DNA from 2 places in the Microbispora sp. H10670 genome. Region 1 is predicted to be linked to the other one. Evidence: riboswitches for the same ligand, from Rfam matches in the RefSeq annotation. Region 1 holds a riboswitch; the other holds the start of a gene.
What was found. A riboswitch is a leader RNA that binds a small molecule or an ion and turns the genes downstream of it on or off. The one in region 1 is predicted to bind S-adenosylmethionine.

Region 2: it holds a riboswitch for S-adenosylmethionine, as region 1 does, so the genes downstream of both, HHX33_RS22475 (ABC transporter substrate-binding protein) here and thrC (threonine synthase) in region 1, are expected to answer to the same signal.

What each region holds. Positions count from the first base shown of each region.
Region 1 is NZ_JABBWW010000041.1:20,192-23,844, reverse strand. It holds gene HHX33_RS32720 (MoaD/ThiS family protein) at 106-381, opposite strand; gene thrC (threonine synthase) at 427-1,695, opposite strand; SAM riboswitch class I at 1,710-1,849, opposite strand; gene HHX33_RS32710 (RNA polymerase sigma factor) at 1,946-2,497, opposite strand; gene HHX33_RS32705 (alpha,alpha-trehalose-phosphate synthase (UDP-forming)) at 2,600-3,653, shown strand, end outside.
Region 2 is NZ_JABBWW010000016.1:171,719-175,371, forward strand. It holds gene HHX33_RS22465 (response regulator transcription factor) at 1-583, shown strand, start outside; gene HHX33_RS22470 (sensor histidine kinase) at 576-1,691, shown strand; SAM riboswitch class IV at 1,834-1,944, shown strand; gene HHX33_RS22475 (ABC transporter substrate-binding protein) at 2,128-3,653, shown strand, end outside.

The DNA of each region.
Region 1 (3,653 bases):
TCACTTTTCTACCGAAAGGTTGAGAGCTTCACCATTCGCTGTGGCGACATCTCACTTCCCCGGCGAGAGAAGTGCATGTCAGGTGCCCGGCGGCGGTGTCGCGGCTCAGCCCCCGGCGACGGCGGGGATGACCGAAATCTGTACCCCGTCCGGCGTGGCGGTGTCCAGCCCATCGGCGAAACGGACGTCCTCTTCTCCGACATAGACGTTGACAAAACGCCGGATCTTGCCCGTCTCATCCAGGATTCGACCTCCGATGCCCGGATAGTCCGCATCCAGCTTCTGCAGGACCTCGCGGAGCGTTCCCCCCTCCCCGCTTACCTCCGCGACGCCGTTGGTGTACGTCCGCAGAATCGTCGGAATCCGCACGGAAACGCTCATTGTTCACTCGCTTTCGTTGCTGCCGATGGGCCTGTGATAACGCTTTCAGTTGGCGAATGCCGCACGGAAGGCGTCGAGGGAGGGACGGATGACCGCGGACGGACGGGCCTGCTCGGCCACCGCGTCAAGTGTCTTGAGACCGTCGCCGGTGTTCAGCACCACGGTTTCGGCCTCGGGGTCGAGGCGGCCCTCGCGCACGAGCTTGCGCAGCACGCCGACCGTGACGCCGCCCGCGGTCTCGGCGAAGATGCCCTCGGTCCGGGCCAGCAGGCGGATCGCCTCGACCACCTCGCCGTCGTTCACGTCCTCCACCGCGCCGCCCGTACGGCGGGCGATGTCGAGCACGTACGGCCCGTCCGCCGGGTTGCCGATGGCCAGCGACTTGGCGATGGTGTCCGGCTTGACCGGCTGCACGACGTCCTGCCCGGCCTTGAACGCGCGGGAGACCGGCGAGCAGCCCTCGGCCTGCGCGCCGAAGATCCGGTACGGCCGCTCCTCGACCAGGCCGAGCTTGATCAGCTCGCGGAAGCCCTTGTCGATCTTCGTGAGCTGCGAGCCGGAGGCCACCGGGACGACGATCTGCTCGGGCAGCCGCCAGCCGAGCTGCTCGGCGATCTCGTACGCCAGCGTCTTGGAACCCTCGGCGTAGTAGGGCCGGAGGTTGACGTTGACGAATCCCCACTTCTCGCCCAGCTCGTCACCGATGAGCTCGGAGCAGAAGCGGTTCACCTCGTCGTAGGTGCCGTCGATGGCGACCAGGCGGCCGCCGTACACCGCGGCCATGGTGACCTTGGCCGGCTCCAGGTCGGCGGGGATGAACACGCAGGAGTCCAGCCCGGCCCGGGCGGCGGCCGCGCCCACCGCGCCCGCGAGGTTGCCGGTGGACGAGCACGACAGGGTGTGGAAGCCGAAGGCGCGCGCGGCCTCGACCGCGATCGCGACGACCCGGTCCTTGAAGGAGTGGGTCGGGTTGCCGGAGTCGTCCTTGACGTGCAGCGACCGCAGCCCCAGCTCGGCCGCCAGACGGTCGGCCCGCACGAGCTTGGTCCAGCCGGGCTGCAGGTTGGGCTTGTCCGCCACCCCGGCGGGGACGGGAAGCAGGGAGCGGTACCGCCAGATGTTCGCCGGGCCCGCCGCGATGTCCTCCCGGCGGACCTCTCCGAAGTCGTACGCCACCTCAAGGGGGCCGAAACACTCCGTACAGGCGAAGATCGGGCCGAGGTCGTAGTGGGCGCCGCACTCGCGGCAGGACAGACCGGTGGCAGGGCCGAAGTCGGTGGCGGTGGTGGGGGTCGCGGTGCTGATGTGCGCCATGAAGCGAGGCCTTTCCCTCATCTTCGCTCGCGACCGCCCTGGCCGCGAGCCGGAATTGGCACCTGTCCCGGCCGGGCCTCGTGGGCACGAGTTCGACACCGGGGAGGTTGCCGGGGCTTCGCAGGGCCGGTCCCTCCACCCCTCTGGATGAGCATCTTCAGTTGTAGAACCTTCGAAAAAGGTCCTCCAGCACTGTACCCCGGCGTCCCCTGTGTCCGTTCCGCCGTCTCAGATGGCGAGATGGTTTGTATCAGCCGTAGGCCTCGCCGAGCGCGCTCTGCACGTACTTGCGCGCCTGGTGTATCCGGGACTTGACGGTGCCGAGGGGAATGCCGAGCTGGTCGGCGACCTGGGAGTAGTCGAGCTGGCAGATGTCGCGCAGCACGAGCGCCTGGGCGAGGTCGGGCCGCTCGGCCTCCAGCGCCTCCATCGCGTCGAGCAGGTCGAGCCGCGACCCCGCGATGACGCTCACCCGCCGCGGGTCCGGCCGCTGCTCGGGCAGCTCCTCCGCCTGCTCGGACGAGCGCCGCTTGAGCGACCGGTAGGTCGTCCTGGCGCAGTTCACGGTCACGATGTGCAGCCAGGTGCTGAACTTGGCCCGGCCCTCGAACCGGGCGATGTTGCGGGCCACGGCGAGCAGCGTGTCCTGCGCCGCCTCCTCCGCGTCCTGCCGGTACGGTAGTAGCCGCTCGCAGTGCCGCAGCACGTCGGGCTCGATGCGCCGCAGCAGCTCACCGAGGGCGCGGTGATCTCCCCGGGCGGCCGATCCGGCCAGCTCCTCGGTGACGTCGTCCAGTGCCATCCCGTTCCAGCCCTCCCGCGATCGGTTGACATCCTATTGATGGAGGTCCGCTTTTATTAATCTTCCGGCATGCGCGCCCGCTCTGATCGAGGGGAAACCCCAATGAGCAGCTCCATCCTGATCGCGTCCAACCGGGGCCCGGTGTCCTTCACCCTGTCGGAGGACGGCGGCCTGACCATGCGCAGGGGCGGCGGCGGGCTCGTGTCCGGGCTGTCGGACGTGGTCAGGGACACCGACGTGCTGTGGGTCTGCGCGGCGCTGTCGGACGGCGACCGCGGGGCGGTGCGGCAGGCGCCGGGGGGCCGGCTCGACCGGGCGTTCGAGACGGGGCCCATCCGCATGCTGGACATCCCGCCCGCGGTCTTCCACCGGGCCTACAACGCGGTGGCGAACTCGACCCTGTGGTTCGTCAACCACCTGCTCTACAACACGCCCTTCTCCCCCGAGTTCGGCACCCGGTTCGCGCGTGAATGGGAGTCGTACCGCACCTACAACGGCGCGTTCGCGCTCGCGCTGGCGGAGGAGGCCACGCACCGGGCCCGCGTGATGGTGCAGGACTACCACCTGACGCTCACCCCAGCGATGCTCCGGGTCGAACGGCCCGACCTGCGCATCGGCCACTTCTCACACACGCCCTGGGCCCCGCCGGAGTACTTCGCGCTGCTGCCCGAGGACGTCGCGGCGGAGGTGCTGTCGGGCATCCTCGGCGCCGACCACGCCGGCTTCCTCACCGCCCGCTGGGCGCGCGCCTTCATGGACTGCTGCGCCGCCCTGCTCGGGGCGCGGGTGGACCACGCGGCCCGTACGGTGACCTGGGGCGGCAGGACCACCCGGATCGGCGTGCACCCGCTCGGGGTGGACGGCGACGCGCTGCGGGCGCGGGCGGCCGAACCGGACGTCGAGTCGCACATGGCGGCGATCAGGGACCACGTCGGCGACCGCAGGCTGATCGTGCGGATCGACCGCACGGAGCTGTCCAAGAACATCGTCCGCGGCCTGCGGGCCTACCAGGAGTTCCTGGAGGGCCATCCCGAGTGGCACGGACGGGTGGTCCATCTGGCGTTCGCCTACCCCTCCCGGCACGACCTGCCGGAGTACCGCGAGTACACGGCGGCCGTGCAGCGGTGCGCCAAGGAGATCGAGGACGAGTACGCCA
Region 2 (3,653 bases), on a different contig from region 1:
GCTCAGCGTCAACTCCTACGACATCGCGGTCCTCGACCGCGACATTCCCGGCCCTTCCGGCGACGAGGTCGCCCGGCACATCGTCGCCTCCGGCAGCGGTATCCCGATCCTCATGCTCACCGCCGCCGACCGGATCGACGACAAGGCCTCCGGGTTCGGGCTCGGCGCCGACGACTACCTCACCAAACCGTTCGAGCTCCGGGAGCTCGTCCTGCGGCTGAGGGCGCTCGACCGCAGACGCGCGTACGCCCGGCCCCCGGTTCGCGAGATCGCGGGCCTGCGGCTCGACCCCTTCCGCCGGGAGGTGTTCCGCGGCGGACGCTACGTCGCGCTCACCCGCAAACAGTTCGCCGTGCTGGAAGTCCTCGTCGCCGCCGAGGGCGGGATCGTCAGCGCCGAGGAGCTGCTGGAACGGGCCTGGGACGAGAACGCCGACCCCCTCACCAACGCCGTGCGCATCACCGTCTCCGCGCTGCGCAAACGGCTCGGCGAACCATGGGTCATCGCCACGGTGCCCGGTGTCGGCTATCGGATCGACACCGGCATCGCCACGGGGACGGGCCCCGGCAGCACGCATGGATAGGCGCCCAGGGCTCAGCACCCGGCTGAAACTCACCCTCAGCTACGCCGGATTCCTCCTGCTCGCCGGCGCCCTCCTGCTGGCGGTGGTGTGGGTGTTCCTGCTGCGCTACGTGCCCGACGGCGCGCTCGGCACCGGGCCGGGGGCCGCCCCGCCCGGGGCGGCGCCCCTGCGGTTCATCCCCAACCGCACCGACCTCCAGCGCGCCTTCGTCCCCCGCGCGGGCCAGGCACTGGCCTTTCTGCTGACGTTCGGCCTGCTGGGCGGATGGCTCCTCGCCGGCCGGATGCTCGCACCGCTCACCCAGATCACGGACGCGGCCCGGCGGACGACCGCGAACGGGTCGCTGTCCCACCGGATCCGCATGAAGGGCCGCCGGGACGAGTTCCGGGAGCTCTCCGACGCGTTCGACTCGATGCTCGACCGGCTCGAGTCCCACGTCGCCGAGCAGCGGAGGTTCGCCGCGAACGCCTCCCACGAACTGCGCACCCCGCTGGCGATCTCGCGGACGCTCCTCGACGTGGCCCGCCGGGACCCCACGCGGGACCGGGACGAACTCCTCGACCGCCTGCACACCGTCAACCAGCGGGCGATCGACCTCACCGCGGCCCTCCTGCTGCTCAGCCGCGGCGACCGCGGCGACTTCACCCGGGGGAGCGTCGACCTCTCCCTCGCGGCCGAGGAGGCCGCCGAGACGCTGCTTCCGCTCGCCGAACAACGCCGGATCACGCTGAACGTCACCGGCGGGGCGGCCCGGACCGAGGGCTCCGCCGAGCTCCTGGCGCGGATGGTGACGAACCTCGTCCAGAACGCGATCGTCCACAACCTCCCCGCCGGCGGCACCGTGACGGTCCACACCGAGGCGTACGGCGGCACCAGCCTGCTGCGGGTCGAGAACACGGGCCGCCCGCTCCCGCCGGAACTGATTCCGACCCTCACCGAACCCTTCCAGCGCGGAACGGAACGCGTGCGCACCGACGAGCACGCCGGCGCCGGTCTCGGCCTGGCCATCGTGCACAGCGTCGTCCGCGCCCACAACGGGACCCTCGATCTCGCTCCCGGCCCCCACGGCGGGCTCCTCGTCACCGTACGGCTTCCCGGCGCGCCGTAGGCACGGCCGCCCGGTTCGCCCCCGGCCGCTGCCGCGGGGCCGTGCCACTCGTCGTCACCGGACCGCCGCTCCTCGCGGAAAGGCCGGAATCCCCGGCGAAAGCGTGTTGACAGATTACCCTAGTTTTCCTACTTTATTTATAGGTATTGAGCGCCGACGCCAAGCCCCGGCTCGTCGGCCGGCAACCCTCGCACCGCGCGGGGTGCCCCGGGGAAAACCTGGCGGCGTGGCAGTCGCGCCGCAAGCGCGGGCCCCATCGGGGCTCCTGGTCATGGGGGCGTGCGCGGCACGCTCTCCGGGAGGCGGCATGGCCACTCACGGGGAGTTTCGGGCGGGCACAGGCCGGGACACGCCGCCTCCCCACTCCGCCGTCCCCTCTTGAACGCCGTTCCCTCTTGAACGCCGTCCCGTCTTGAACACCGAAAGGCTCTCCCCGATGTCCACGAACACGCGCTTATCCATCGGCGTCTCGCTTCTGGGGGTCCTCGCCCTCGCCGCCTGCGGCACGACAGGCAAGGACACCGCGGCGGGCAAGGCCCCCGCCGGGCCGGTCAAGGGCGGCACGCTGACGTTCGCCGTCAACACCGAGCCCTCCACCTGCCTCGATCCCCATCAGAGCCCCGCCGACGTGGCCGGCCTGTTCACCCGGCCCGCCCTGGACTCGCTCGTGTCGCTCGACACCGAGGGCAAGATCCACCCCTGGCTCGCCACCAAGTGGACCGTCTCGCCCGACCAGAAGACCTACACCTTCACCCTGCGCGACGGCGTGAAGTTCTCCGACGGCACGCCCTTCGACGCGGCGGCGGTCAAGGCCAACCTCGACCACATCGTGAACCCCGCCACGAAGTCGCAGCTCGCCGCGGGATACATCGAGCCGTACAAGGGCAGCGAGGTCGTCGACCCGCACACGGTGAAGGTCCACTTCAGCAGGCCGTACTCGCCGTTCCTGTCCGCCCTCGCCACCGCGTACTTCGGCATCGAGTCGCCGCGGTCGCTGAAGCAGCCGCAGGACGCGCTGTGCAAGAAGGTCGTCGGGTCCGGGCCGTTCGTGATCGACGAGTACGTGGTGCAGAAGGGCATCACCTACCACCGCAACCCCGGCTACTCCTGGGCGCCGGAGGGCGCCGGGCACACCGGGGAGGCGTACCTGGACAAGCTGGAGATCAAGGTCATCACCGAGGACTCCGTCCGGCTCGGCGCGCTGACCAGCGGGCAGGTCGACGGGATCGCCAGCGTGCCGCCGGTGAACGTCAAGCAGGTGCAGGGCGACCCCCGGCTGACCGTCACCACGCGGCAGGCGCCGGGCGGCAACTACAACTTCTACCCGAACACGACCTCCGGGCCGTTCGCCGACAAGCGGGTCCGGCAGGCGTTCCGCGACGGCATCGACTTCGCGACGATCGTCAAGAACCTCTACTTCGGGGCGTTCCAGCCCGCGGCGGGCCCCATCTCCCCGTCGACCGACGGGTACGACAAGACGCTCGAAGGAAAGACGAAGTACGACCCCGCGGCGGCCGCCCGGCTGCTGGACGAGGCCGGCTGGTCGGGGAAGGACGCCGAGGGCTACCGGACCAAGGACGGCAGGCGGCTGACGATCCGCTGGGGGTTCCTCAAGGCGTTCGCGCGTGAGCAGCGCGACACGCTGGCCGAGCAGATCCAGGCCGAGGCCAAGAAGATCGGCTTCGAGATCCAGTTCGTCTCCGGCACGGTCAACGAATGGCTGGAGAAGTATCCCAAGGGCGACTACGACCTCATCGACTTCAGCTGGCAGCGCGCCGACGGCGACACCCTGCGCAACCTGTTCGACACCTCCGCCATCCCCACGGCCGCCAAGTTCGGGCAGAACGCCGCCCGCCTGTCCGACAAGGACGTCGACGGCTGGCTGAGCGACGCGCTGGACACGACCGACCAGGCCAAGCGGGCCGAGCTGTACGCCAAGGTGCAGCAGCGGGTCACCGACGA